Regions from separate parts of the Virgibacillus sp. W0430 genome, predicted to be linked through region 2. Evidence: a T-box and tRNA genes for the amino acid it is inferred to sense, from the RefSeq annotation. Region 2 holds a T-box; the other holds one or more tRNA genes.

Region 1 (7,278 bases), on a different contig from region 2:
TTTAGACAAGATACCTGGAGGATCCAGTGGAGGATCAGGTGCTGCTGTTGCTGCAGATGCAACGGTTGCGACTCTAGGCACGGACACTGCTGGTTCCATTCGCATACCTTCGTCGGCAAACGGTATCGTTGGATTGAAGCAAACGTTTGGACGAGTTAGCAAATATGGCGTATATCCATTGGCTTGGACGCTTGATCATGTTGGCCCAATGACCAAAACAGTGAAAGATGCTGCTGGCTTATTACAAGTAATAGCTGGGTTTGATAGCAACGACCCTACCACGGTAGATGTACCAGTCGATAACTATTTGGAGCAAATAAGTGGAGACGTCAAAGGTCTGGTTATTGGTGTAAACGAGGAATACTTCTTCAATCGTGTCGATTCCGGAATTGAAAAATTAGTTCGTGCGGGAATTCAAAAACTTGTAGAACAAGGGGCTAAAGTAAAAGAGGTTAAAATTCCTACCCTGCAATATGCTGAGTGGGCAGAACTTGTTACGTCATTATCAGAAGCATCGACAATTCATCATAGTGACATGTTAAAACGGCCGGAGGATTTTGGTAATGACATTCGCATGCTGTTTGAATTAGGTGAACTTCCATCTGCGGTAGATTATTTGCAAGCACAGCAAGTAAGAAGACAATTAAAACAGGACTTTCAAAAGGCGTTTGAAGAAGTGGACATCCTTGTTGCGCCGACGTTACCGGTTCTACCAAATGATATTGGCGATGACTTTGCTGATTTAAATGGAGAGAAAGTAGATTTAATTGATAATATTATTCGTTTTATGGGGCCTTTAAACTTAACGGGTCTTCCAGCATTATCTGTTCCATGTGGAATTGATCAAGGTTTGCCAGTGGGGATGCAATTTATAGGTCCTGCCTTTAAAGAAGGTAGAATTTTGAATGCCGGTTACGCATTTGAACAAACAAATCCAATGCAAGGCAAAAGACCTAGCTTACTGGAAACGGTCTAAACCTTACTTAACCTATTGACCTCTTAGTTACTTATGTTTTATCTTTTATAATTAAGTTACATACGCTTGGATAAACTGCTGTATTTATCCGAGCGTTATTTTTTAAAATTACATAATTTTCACTAATGGTAAACGAGCACTCCTAGTAACATGCATTCTTGTAATACGAGTTAATCGTTTTGATCTTGATCTTTATTACAGTTTATTTATTCAAGGCGACGCTTTTCCATAATAGCGTTGCTATGAGCTATTTCGAGTGTATTTTATTCTTAACGTTATATATATAAAGGTGTTTTGTTTCTCTGAAAAATTTAATAATTAGAAAAATAATTTTAGGCTTTACAAAGGGGTTTTGTTTGGATATAATAAGATTCGTTGTTGGAAATCAGTCCACGTAACTGGCCCGTTGGTCAAGCGGTTAAGACACCGCCCTTTCACGGCGGTAACACGGGTTCGAATCCCGTACGGGTCACCATTTTGTTTTACAGCGCACTATTCCCTCTGCTAGTAATATTTTAAGCTCTTTATAAAAACATCCATTTTGTATATGAATTGCAGAGGTTTCGGTCAGCGATATAATTCACTTTTTATTCTTAGTGTATTGCGCAAACGACACGAAAGCCATCTATTAAATAGCCTAGAGTAACCACATGGCGCAAAACGTTATTAAGTAATTTAGAAAATGTAGGGTCAGAAATAGTAGCTGTTGTTTTTTGAAGAAAAACAAAATATTTTTAATGCCGGCCTAGCTCAATTGGTAGAGCAACTGACTTGTAATCAGTAGGTTGGGGGTTCAAGTCCTCTGGCCGGCACCATTTTAGAAACTATATTTTTTTGTATAATTTAAACGGAACTCGTTTACAATACGGAGGGGTAGCGAAGTGGCTAAACGCGGCGGACTGTAAATCCGCTCCCATCGGGTTCGGCAGTTCGAATCTGCCCCCCTCCACCATTTGTTGTTTTGGGCTATAGCCAAGCGGTAAGGCAACGGGTTTTGGTCCCGTCATTCCTAGGTTCGAATCCTAGTAGCCCAGCCATAACATTCTTATTATTGAGTTTATATTGAAGTATTTTAACAAATGCATAATGTGATACAAACACTAATTATTCTAAACAAGGTCATTATATATGACCTTGTTTATTTGCATTTTAAGGTTTTTTTTAACATAATGGATACAGTTATTTTTATTAAAACGTTTTTCATATAAAGAATTTTATACTAAAAGATAATCGGCTTCTGTTGTATAATAAGAAGGTAGCATATAGTTGTTAAATGATTTATTCATGTTTTTGTTGATTTTGCGGAGAGTAGTTATTCTTAAATTAAATAGGATTGTCTTATTTGTTTATAAATTGTTTTTTAATTTGCTTGTGTCTATGTATAATAGACAAAGGTATGAACCGTTTTATAATTAAAGATGCAACTGTAAAAGGGTGAGTGGAATGGAAACCTCCAGGATTCCTGGATTCTACAACATGACTGTTGAAGAAAGAAGAGAAATTATTGCAAAATTGTATAACATAACGGATAGAAGTCAGTTGTTTTCAGAGCAACCTTTAAAAACGGAAACGGCTGATAAAATGATAGAGAATGTAATAGGTACGTTCCCACTTCCATTAGGACTTGGGTTGAATTTCTTAATTAATGGGCAGGAATATGCGGTCCCGATGGCGATTGAAGAAGCATCTGTAGTTGCTTCTGCCAGTTATATTGCAAAAATAGTAAGGGGTGCCGGCGGGTTTCAAACAGAAGCGACGGAACGTATTATGATTGGACAAATTCAAGTGGTCGGCTGTGAAGATATTTACGCAGCAAAACGAGCTGTATTAGAAGCAAAGGAATCGTTAATACAGGCTGCGAATGCTGCATACCCGAGTATGGTTGCTAGAGGTGGAGGAGCAGAAGGGCTTGATGTTCGTATATTAAATGAAGATGCATCTTCGGCATATTCACAGATGCTTGTCGTACATTTATATGTAGATACTTGTGATGCAATGGGCGCTAATATCATTAATACAATGGTGGAAGCTTTAGCACCTACTGTAGAGGAGCTTACGAACGGCAAGGTATATTTACGCATACTCTCTAATTATGCAGACCGCTGCCTCGCGCATGCGAAATGTGTAATTCCACCAAAATTGTTGAAGTCGGAAGGCTTTTCTGGCGAAGAAGTACGTGATGGAGTAGTTCATGCATACGAGTTTGCTGCTTCCGATCCGTATCGAGCAGTAACACATAATAAAGGTATTATGAATGGGATCGACCCAATTGTAATTGCTACGGGCAATGATTGGAGAGCTGTCGAAGCAGGGGCGCATGCTTATGCAGCGAGAGATGGGCATTATGGATCAATGACTTCATGGACTGTAGACGGCGAAGGGAACTTAGTAGGCGAATTAGAGCTGCCTATGTCAATCGGAACTGTCGGTGGTGCAACACGCGTACACCCAATGGCAAAATTGGCGCTCGATATTTTAGGAAATCCATCGGCAAGTGAGTTAGCTCAAATCATGGTTGCTGTAGGACTTGCACAAAATTTAGGTGCTTTGAAGGCCTTGGTGACGGATGGAATTCAAAAAGGTCATATGGCGTTACATTCACGTTCTGTTGCAATAGCGGCAGGAGCTACCGGGGAGATGATTGATATCGTGGCTGAGAAGTTAGTTCAATTAAAGGAAATCCGTGTTGGAAAAGCTGAAGAAATTATGGAAACGTATAAAGATGACCGCTGAAAAAGTAACAACTACGGATAAAATAGCTACTGGTGTAGCTCATAGTAAGTTGATTTTAGTTGGAGAGCATGCGGTTGTACACGGACAACCGGCCATTGCTATTCCATTTCCATTAGTTGGTGTTGAATCCGTAGTTGAACACGTAATTGGTACAGTTACAATAGATAGTAGTTTTTATCACGGGCCGATTGACTCTGCTCCCCCAGCATTAGCGGGGATTGTGAGCTGTATAAAGGGCACGTTGGAGTTTTTGAATAAGCCATGTAAAGATTTATTAATTCGTATTAAGTCTTCGATTCCTCCAGGAAAGGGACTAGGATCGAGTGCATCGGTCGCTATTGCTGTGATTAAGTCGCTTTTTACGTATACAGATACAAAGTATACGAAGGAACAGCTGCTCAGCTTAGCAAACATTGCCGAAACACACGCGCACGGTGCGCCGAGTGGTATTGATCCTTTAACGATTACATCGGACTGTCCAATTTGGTTTGAACGCGAGGGTACTGTTGATTTTATTAAACCGAAAGAGGATCTTTATTTTATTGTAGCCGATTCAGGACGAATGGCAGATACGCGTACAGCTATCGAGTCGGTAACAAGTTTATTGAAGTCTGCACCGAAAAGAATCCATTCGAAAATAGAGCGTATTGGGGAAATTACCTATCAAGTGAGAGAAGCTTTGGAAAAGGCGAGCAAGCATTTGCTAGGACAACTTCTAACGGAGGCGCAAAAAGAGCTGGAGTCTCTCGGAATTAGTGATGCTGGTCTAAACCGGTTAATTTATTATGCACTGCAAGAAGGTGCATTGGGGGCGAAGCTAACAGGTGGTGGAAATGGAGGCTGTATCATTGCATTAGCTCGTAATGAAGTGCACTCCCACCAATTAAAAGAGAAATTGAAGCGGTTTGGAGCTCATGCTGTTTGGTCTTTTGTGCTTCGTCACAGAGACGAGCAGACGTGCGAATAGGCAAAAGCTTATAATTATACAGATAAATATGCTAAAAGGAGACAAGTCATGAAGGCTACAGCGAGAGCCCATACGAACATAGCGTTGATTAAGTATTGGGGTAAACGAGACGAGGAAAAGATTTTACCAACGAATAATAGTTTATCTTTAACCTTGGATGGCTTTTACACAACAACGACTGTTACTTTTAACGAGGATGCCACTGAAGATACTTTTGTTTTAGATGAACAAGTTGTTTCTGGTGAAGCTTATGAGCGTGTTTCGCGTTATTTAGATATTATTCGCCGGTATGCGGGAAAAGAAAATATATTTGCAGACGTTTATTCTATAAATGCAGTCCCTACAGCGGCAGGCTTTGCTTCGTCTGCATCGGGATTTGCGGCTTTGGCGGCTGCAGCAACACGTGCGCTTGGCTTAGATATAACTGACCAAGAGCTTTCGATGTTGACACGGCAAGGTTCTGGTTCGGCTTGTCGTTCGATTTATGGAGGCTTTGCCGAATGGGAAAAAGGGAAAAAGCTAGATGGATCTGATTCGTATGCCGTACCGATCGTACCTGCTAATTATTGGGATGTTCGTGTGGCGGCGGTTGTTTTGTCAGCGGAAAAGAAGGATATATCGAGCCGAGCTGGAATGAAACGGACGGTGGATACGTCTGTATTTTATCAAGGTTGGCTAAATCATATACCAGACGATTTAACGGAAATAAAAGCAGGAATAATGGATCGGGACTTTGAAAAGGTAGGTCAAATCGCGGAAGCAAATTGTTTAAAAATGCATGCAACGACTTTAGGTGCGAACCCTCCATTTACGTATTGGCACGACACGACGATGGCTGTTATGCAAACCGTTCAAACGATGCGCGCTACCGGTATTCCGGTATTTTTCACGATCGATGCCGGTCCGAATGTAAAAGTACTTTATCTACCGGAGCATGAAGCAATTGTTGAAAAAACATTGCAAGAAGCACCTGGAGTATCGGACGTTATACTAAGTCGTGCAGGAAATGGAATATCCTATATATAGGGGTTGGACATGTTGTCTCAGAGATCAATAACGGTAAAAGTACCTGGGAAACTAATGGTAGCTGGTGAATTTGCAGTTTTAGAACCGCATCATCAATTGGTAGTAACTGCGGTAAACCGCTTTGTTTATGCAACGATCGATGCCAATAGCGATAATCAGCTAACATTGGAAAACTTCGGGATCAACCAAGTAAGCTGGAGTTATCAATATAATGCACTGGAGATCCGTTCAAATGATGAACGGATTCGTTTTGTTGCGGCAGCGTTGCAAACAGTATTGGACTATCTTTATGAAAGTAATATCAAGCCGGAGTCCTTTTCTTTGTCAATTAAAAGCGAATTGGATGATGCGACTGGAGTGAAATATGGTCTCGGTTCGAGTGCGGCTGTCGTTACGGCGGTTGTATCTGCTGTTTTAAATAAATATTTACCGGCACCTCCGCCAGAACAGCTCGTTTTTAAGCTTGCAGCTATCGCACATGTGAAAACGCAAGGAAACGGCTCTGGAGCAGATATTGCTGCATCTGCTTATGGTGGCTTATTACAATATGCTTCCTTTCAAGCGGAGTGGTTAATAGCACAATATAAACAGGCTTCAAGTGTGCAATCGTTAGTGAATAAGGAGTGGACTTATTTTTCTATTAAACGATTACAATTGCCAAGCACGATTCGCATGTGTATTGGTTGGACGGGTAAGCCTGCCTCCACAGCTAAGCTCGTTAATCGAATATTACAACTCAAAAAGACGGACAAAGCTTCATATGAACGCTTTCTTCACTCGAGTGAAACGGCAGTTAATATGTTTTTGAACGGAATAATTGAAAATAATATTCCGCTTTTTATGGAAGGCATTCATAAAAATAGATTAGCATTGGCAGCAGTTGGTGATGCAGCTCAGGTAGCGATTGAGACGAACCAACTAAAAAAACTAAGTGAATTGGCAGCACAGCATGGAGGGGCTGGTAAGCTATCTGGAGCTGGAGGTGGCGACTGTGGAATTGCCTTTGTAGCTTCAAGCCAAGCGTCGAATGCATTAATGCATGCATGGGAACAGTTTGGTATCCGCCCGCTAGCACTTAAACCTTATCCAAAGGGTGCTCAGATAATTTAATTCGTAATTACATCCTTAACCCATACCGTAGGAAGGTGTGGGTTTTTCTAATTGCATAAGTGTATAAATATACATTATTGTGTCGGGTTGAGTCATTGCTCTTTTTTTGGGTAAAATAAAAAAGAGGGAGGCATACGTCATGAAAAATAATATTTCGATTATTGGTGTACCAATGGATTTAGGGCAAAGTCGCCGAGGTGTTGACATGGGCCCTAGTGCGATTCGTTATGCAGGGGTTGTAGATAGATTAGAAAAGTTAAATTATAGTGTAGATGATTTAGGAGATATAGCGATATCGCGTCCAGATAAAGCGCATGATGCAAGAGAAGGGAATTTGCGAAATTTAAAGCAAATTGCAGAGGCGAATGAACGATTGGCACAATTGGTTGATGCTCAAATCAAAGAAGGGAAGTTCCCGCTCGTATTAGGAGGCGATCATAGTATAGCTATTGGAACTCTTGCCGGG
Region 2 (7,278 bases):
CTTTACATGATATGCTCCTGGATTAGTTGAGATTGGATATGTCGTATCGATCGTATGTCCAATTAATTTAAAGGAATTGCCATTTTCCGGCTTGTAAAAAATACGATAGCCGACAACGTCTTTGTTTCCTGATTTATTCCAAGCTAATTTATTTCCTGATATGTTTACAGTGCTAGGTGCAGCTGGCGCTTTACCATCGTCTTTGACAGCATCACTGGCATCAATACCAGAGTAGCCAATCTTCTCCCACAGCTCCCGGTTTTGCCGAGGAAAGAGCATTGTAATGTCTGCTAGTTTATCGTAACCCATCCGTTTAATGAAGTCTGGGTTAAACTCTAATCCTACCCCGTCACCGACAGTAAACTCATCTGGTGTATTTGGACCGGCAATTACTTCCTTGCCATCAACGATGACCGTTGCTCCGCCTTTCCCAGCAATTAAGCTATCATCAACTTTTTTAGGAACAAACTTAGCATTAAATAGGTCGGTGCGGATAAGTCCTGCTTTTTTACATAGGTCAGATGGTAACATACCTGAAATCGCACAATAACTTCGACGTACAAGTCCTCCAGGTTGTTTGAAGCGTTCTTTTGGTGCAATTAATTCGGGATTAACATCTGCTGCAGCGTTTATTAGCTCAGCCCATAACTTCAAATTTCGCTTACTGTAACTTAAAGAACAGCTGCGGCATTGGATCGAGCTCGGTTCTTTGTAGCCGATCCACGTACCGAATGTCACGTTCGGGTTCGTTCCGATAAACCAAGCATCCCAATAGTCATTCGACGTACCGGTCTTTCCTGCCCAATCAACCCCACCATGCTTGAGCTGTGAATTTAAATAAAATGCGGTACCAGCTCGTATGACATCACGCATCATGTCAATTGTTAAATAAGCCGTTTGTGGAGAAAATACATCAACTACAACCGCTTCATGCTCGTAAATAATTTCCCCATCATTTGTTGTAATCTTTTCAATCATATAGGCATCTTTAAATTGTCCAAGGTTTCCAAAGGTTGAAAATGCATTTACGGTTTCTTCTACTGTTGCTCCGTATGTCATACCTCCTAAAGCCATTGAATATGATTCTTTATCGATATCTGTCAAAGATGTAATGCCCATCTTCTCTAAATATTCCTCTGCGGGTCTGCTGTTCAATATTTTGTCATATACTTTAACAGCAGGTCGGTTATAAGAGCTTGCTAATGCTTTTCGTGCCGAAACAAGCCCGTAATTTCCACCGCCATAGTTACCAAAACTATGCCCTCTAAAAGAGGTTGGGATATCTGCTATAACAGATCCTGGTTGTACTTCTCCTTTTTCCATTGCTGGAGCGTACACAGCGAGTGGTTTAGCTGTACTTCCTATTTGTCGTTGTCTAAATGCATAGTTAATTTGATTATCTTCTGTAAACTCTCGACCACCGACAAAGCTTATCGTTCTTCCTGTTTTATTGTCTACTAAATAAGCCCCTGTTTGAACCTGCTCTTTCTTTTGAATCGTTTTTCCTGTTTCAGGATCTTTCACTGTTACGGTTTTATCCGGTCCATAGAATTGGTATTCCTGCGCAACCTTTTGCATTGCTTCATAGATTTCTTTATCAATGGTTGAATGGATGTTATATCCTTTCATTGCCAAATCCCGTTTTGCTAGTATTTCATATTGTTCTTTTAAATCTTCATTTTCCTTTAAATCTTCCATAGTATATCCGTTATCTTTCGCCAATTTTTCCATTAAAATTATTTGCGCTTCTTCTTGAATTGCATTGACGAGATGCGGATATTTATCGCGTGGGGAGTCTTGTTTTTTTGCGAAATCAGCTGTGATGTCATACTCTAACGCTTCTTTATATTCTTGCTCTGTTATATACTTGGCATCGTACATCCGTTTGAGTACAGACTTCATTCGATTGATACCTGGTTGTAACCCTTCCTCACTCTTTAGTCCTCCTGTGTTCACAAATGGTGTATACATGGAAGGACTTTGTGGTAGACCAGCTAAATAAGCTGCTTGTGGTAGATTCACTTCATTAGCAGAAATGCCAAAAACCCCTTTAGCAGCTGTCTGTATACCTGCGATATTATCGCCAGATGCATTTCTACCGTAAGGAATAACATTTAAGTATGCTTCTAATATTTCATCTTTGTCAAAAAAGTTTTCGAGACGCAGTGCTAAAACAATTTCTTTTGCTTTTCGATCGAATGAAACTTCATTTGTTAAAATTTGGTTTTTGATTAACTGCTGTGTTAGCGTACTTCCACCTGTTTTTGTGTCTGAATTCGTTGCCTCTTGATAAATAGCCCGTATAATTGCTTTTGGTACAATTCCATTATGTTCTTCAAAAAACTCATCTTCCGTTGCAATAACTGCGTTAATAAGCGTGTCTGATACGTTTTCCAAAGATGTTTCTTCGCGATGCAGGTCCGATCGAACATCTCCAATATACTTTTCACCGGCGAAATACATTTTGGTAGTTTCTTCATAATTATAAATGTCTTTTTTCATACTTTCATAGCTTCGTACTGGCTCGTCCTTTACGAGCGATGCAAAATAGCCGGCTCCGACACCACCAGCAAATATAATACCAACCGCTCCAACAATAATGAAAAATAAAATAACATTCCAAATAACATCATATGTAATCCGAGAGGAACGCTGTATAATCCCCTTTTTCCAAGCAGTCTTTATCTTTTCCATATATTTATGAAAAAATTGTTTTATATCCATAGTTAACCTCCTAAAATCATTCCTATTATAGCACAATCCATTTTATCCGTGTACAAGAAAAGCGGTATGCGTAAAATGTTTGTGGGAGAGCATATGAACGATTTATTGTAACGCACTTATTCGGTGGTAAGAAAATAGGTACTTCCACGAAAGGCGATTATAGTCTATGAACGAGATAAGTAAAGGTGTAATCTCACCAATCTTATGGTTGTATTAAGGGACTAAGCGGACTCTATCTATGGTTTTATTACATCAATAGCCGTTGTCATATACGCAGACTCGAGCAGGAAAAGCAACAGCCGAAAATCCAGTGAAGAAGTTGGAAAACTTCTTCACTTAGTTAAGGCATTGCCCGCAGAAATGGCAACGGTGACGATAGTTAAAGCTATAAGTAATTTTATATGTGGTTCGTATATGATGAATAGCCGCAGCATCTTGAAAAAAATCTATACAAAAAAGGTGTTTTTCAAGATTGTATATATCCACCCACAAATACGTTACTCATTCAAAAAAGGGCAACGGAAATGTTTGTGGGGGAACAGATGCACGAATCTAAGTAGATAATATGTGATCAATTTTACTTCGAACGATATACACATGAATAACACCGTTGATATTCACTGCAGGTGGATGCTTTCCGCGGGCACGGCTTCAGCCTCCTCGGAAGAAAACGACTTCCTGCGGGGTCTTCAGACGTTTGCTATTCCCGCTGGAGTCTTCGTGTATATCTACTGCGGTCGGTAGGAATCAATACTAAAATTAACGAATACAAAGAGAGGTTTTTTAACTTCTTAAAATAACACTCACAAATACTTGACTCAATCAAGGGCAACAATTGATTTTTAAAATGAATTATGGTAAAAATATAATATAATTGTATATATTGATGCGAAGAAGGATTCAAGTAGCATTGCAGATCACTGTTTAAGAGAGTCGGCGGTTGGTGCGAGCCGATATATATTTGCAGGCGAATTACAATTCTGGAGCATTTTCTTTTTGTTTTAAAAAAGAGAACGGTGGAGCCATCGTTACCAACCATTTAAGTGGCATTGGTATATGCAACAAGGGTGGTACCGCGGTAATCTCGTCCCTTTTTAGAGGGCGGGGTTTTTTTGTGTTTAAAAATTAAATATTAAAGGACGGAGTGCGAAGTAAATGGACATTTTACAAGATTTAGAACGTCGAGGGTTGATTCAACAAACGACTGATAGAGAAGGATTGGAAAAGCATTTAAAAGAAAATCAAGTTACATTATACTGTGGTTTTGATCCAACTGCAGATAGTTTGCATATTGGTCATTTATTGCCTATCACTATGCTAAAAAGATTCCAACAGGCGGGACATAAGCCGATCGCTTTAATCGGTGGTGGAACAGGAATGATTGGTGATCCGAGTGGACGTTCAACTGAACGCTCATTAAACACGGCAGCGGTTGTTAAAGGGTTTAGTGATAAAATTGAGCAGCAGCTTGCTCGATTGTTAAATTTTGACCATGGCACTAATGCGGCAGTTGCACGAAATAACCATGACTGGCTGGCGAGTATGACTGCAATCGATTTTTTGCGTGATGCGGGTAAGCATTTTGGAATTAATTATATGTTGGCTAAAGATGCAGTGACGAGCCGAATTGAACAGGGGATAACGTACGCGGAATTTAGTTACATGATCCTGCAATCTCTTGATTTCCTAAAGCTATACGAACAAGAAAATTGCACATTACAAATTGGTGGAAGTGACCAGTGGGGGAATATTACCGCTGGGATGGAATTTATTCGCCGGTCAAAAGGGGAAGAAGAAATAAAGGTATTTGGGTTAACGGTGCCGCTCATTACAAAAGCAGATGGAACAAAGTTTGGAAAGACTGCAGGTGGAGCGATCTGGCTCGATGCTGAGAAAACATCACCGTATGAATTTTATCAATTTTGGTTTAACACAGATGACAGAGACGTTATGAAGTTTTTAAATTTCTTTACTTTTCTTGCACAAGATGAGCTTGCTGCATTGCAAACAGAAGTAGATCATAATCCAGGAGATCGTGTTGCTCAAAAACGACTTGCGGAAGAAATGACAAAAACTGTTCACGGGGAGCAAGCATTCCAACAAGCGATCAAAATATCCGAATCTCTTTTTAGTGGTGATTTGAAAAAATTAACTGCTAATGAGATAGAGCAAGGTTTTAAAGATGTTCCAACAGAAACCATTGCCAAAGCAAATATAAATCTGGTCGATTTGCTTGTTGAGGCTTCCATTTCATCGTCTAAACGCCAAGCTCGAGAAGATATTAAAAATGGTGCGATTTACGTTAATGGAGAACGAAATCAACAGTTGGATTATCAGCTTTCGGAAACGGACCGTATCGAGGATACATTTACAATTATTCGCCGTGGTAGAAAAAAATACTTTTTAATTCGGTTTAATTAAGCAAAACACGCATCGATCGATAAAGAACGATGCGTGTTCTTTTAAAATATACTGTTGACAAGTGTCTACGTGGAATCGTTGTTTTTAGCTTCTGCATAATGTCCACCAATTTTTTTGCTACGCTCGAGCAATATACCAGCATCTGTATAACTGGAAGCTCGCAAAAGGGCGGTTGCTCCGTATTTATCACGAATAGCGTCCATAACATAGCCGATCTCATTTTTTTTCGTATCTTTTTCAAATAAATGCAACTGAATATTTTGCTCGTTAGTTAAGTTTGTTAATGTCACGTAGACCCGTCTGATCATGCTTTTCCCATCATAAAAGCGTTGAAACAATTGCAAGCACATAGTATATACTTCCATTGTTATGTTCGTCGGTGACAACATGGATTGAGAGCGAGAAAAACCACCACCTGTATCTTTTGAATACACGATGCCTAGATGAACAGTTTTTCCTGCTTGATGACTTGAACGTGCTCTACGACACACTTCTTCACAAAGGTCGAGAATACAGATAAGCGCTTCGGATTCGGAGTAGTCTCGCAATAAAGAAATGCCATGTCCAAAGCTTTTTTGTTCCGTTTTCAAAAAGTTACCAAAAACGGGGCTTAAATCAATTCCCCAGGCATGCCAATATAATTGCTCGCCCATAACACCAAATCGCTTTTTAAGCCGAGTTCGATCATAGTTGGCTAGTTGTTCAAGCGTTATAATGCCCATGTTGTTCAAATTACGTTTCATGCGAGTGCCGATTCCCCAAATAGATTCGACAGGGAAAGGCCATAGCTTTTCTTTTACATCCTCATAGGTGCATTCCGCGATACCCACTTTTTTTGCATGCAAATCCATAACAACTTTAGCGAGAAACTTATTGTCGCCAATACCAATCGAACAAGTTAAGTTAAAGCGTTGTAGGATATCCCGCTTAATTTGTTTTGCAATTTCCCATCGATCTCCAAATAATCTTTGCAGTCCGTTTACAGTGACCCAAATTTCATCAACCGAATACGGATGAATGGCTTCCTTGGGAGCATATTGATGGAGTAGCTTCACAATAGCAATGGATGTGTGTAAATAATCGGCCATGTTTGCATTGACAATATATATTTTCGGATCGTTCGGTAATTCAAAAAAGCGACTGACATTACTGATTCCATACTTCTCTTTTAACATCGGCGAAGCAGCTAAAACAATACTTCCAGGGCGACTTGTATCCCCGACAACAGCAAGCATGACCTTCATAGGGTCAAGCCCTAATTTAACCGCTTCAACACTTGCGTAAAAAGAACGCATATCAATACAAAGAACATCATTACGAGGATATAGTGAATAATCCATTATATACACACCCCTAAAACAGAACATACGTTTCTATTATAGTATAGAAAGAGCAGTTGAATTTATCAATGGAAAATTATTCTTTTGCTCTAGCTTTCTCTTTATGATAAAATACGAACAAACGTTCTCTTGGGGGTTCGAAATGAAAAAAATAATATCGAGAGCTATACAATCCAAGGAAAAGATAGACATTATTTATTTGTCACGAGACAACCAAGTTTCACGCCGTGTCATTCGTGTATTGGCTGTAAACGAGCAGTATATTAAAGCATATTGTTTTTTAAAAAAGGAAGTTAGAACATTTAGAGTGGATAACATTTTATCATTGGCGCCAATGCGTAAAAAGAAAGGGGCATAAGTGTGCGTATGCAAGATCGCGGTACTAAAAAATGGACAGCATTAATGCTTCCTGAGCATGTGGAAATGCTCCAGCAAGCATTCGCAGAAACGTCCTATCAAGAAAAACCGATATTGGACGAACAACAGAAGGCCAAAATAAACCGAGAACTAACCGAGGCTTTACGTGCAAATAGTAGTGTGAAAGTTACAATGCACCGTACCCATTACTTGGAGAAAATATGTGGAAGGTTGCTGCAAGTCGATAAAAGAAATGCTTGTTTGCAGTTATACTCCGATCGTAAAGAAGAAATTCCACTTTCCAGTGTAATTGATGTGGAAATAATTTGATTTATCCATAGGCTTTGCTACTGTCAATCATTATCGGGACATTCTTAATGAACCGAGGTGACAATTTAATGATACTGGATTTATAGAAGGGAAATCCTGAAATGCA

What was found. A T-box is a leader RNA that pairs with one kind of tRNA and senses whether it is charged. The one in region 2 lies ahead of tyrS (tyrosine--tRNA ligase), so its partner is inferred to be a tRNA-Tyr.
Region 1: it encodes a tRNA-Tyr, which carries the amino acid that the T-box ahead of tyrS (tyrosine--tRNA ligase) is inferred to sense. The anticodon was not compared.

The regions. Positions count from the first base shown of each region.
Region 1 covers NZ_JBPYCS010000001.1:26,722-33,999, forward strand. Annotated here, with positions in the region: gene ACLIBH_RS00120 (amidase) at 1-976, shown strand, start outside; tRNA gene ACLIBH_RS00125 (tRNA-Glu) at 1,377-1,451, shown strand; tRNA gene ACLIBH_RS00130 (tRNA-Thr) at 1,716-1,791, shown strand; tRNA gene ACLIBH_RS00135 (tRNA-Tyr) at 1,844-1,928, shown strand; tRNA gene ACLIBH_RS00140 (tRNA-Gln) at 1,939-2,013, shown strand; gene ACLIBH_RS00145 (hydroxymethylglutaryl-CoA reductase, degradative) at 2,420-3,709, shown strand; gene mvk (mevalonate kinase) at 3,699-4,676, shown strand; gene mvaD (diphosphomevalonate decarboxylase) at 4,725-5,702, shown strand; gene ACLIBH_RS00160 (phosphomevalonate kinase) at 5,712-6,812, shown strand; gene rocF (arginase) at 6,952-7,278, shown strand, end outside.
Region 2 covers NZ_JBPYCS010000024.1:6,665-13,942, reverse strand. Annotated here, with positions in the region: gene ACLIBH_RS11425 (transglycosylase domain-containing protein) at 1-2,724, opposite strand, end outside; T-box leader at 3,607-3,819, shown strand; gene tyrS (tyrosine--tRNA ligase) at 3,880-5,145, shown strand; gene ACLIBH_RS11415 (DNA polymerase IV) at 5,211-6,485, opposite strand; gene ACLIBH_RS11410 (WYL domain-containing protein) at 6,628-6,843, shown strand; gene ACLIBH_RS11405 (YolD-like family protein) at 6,852-7,172, shown strand.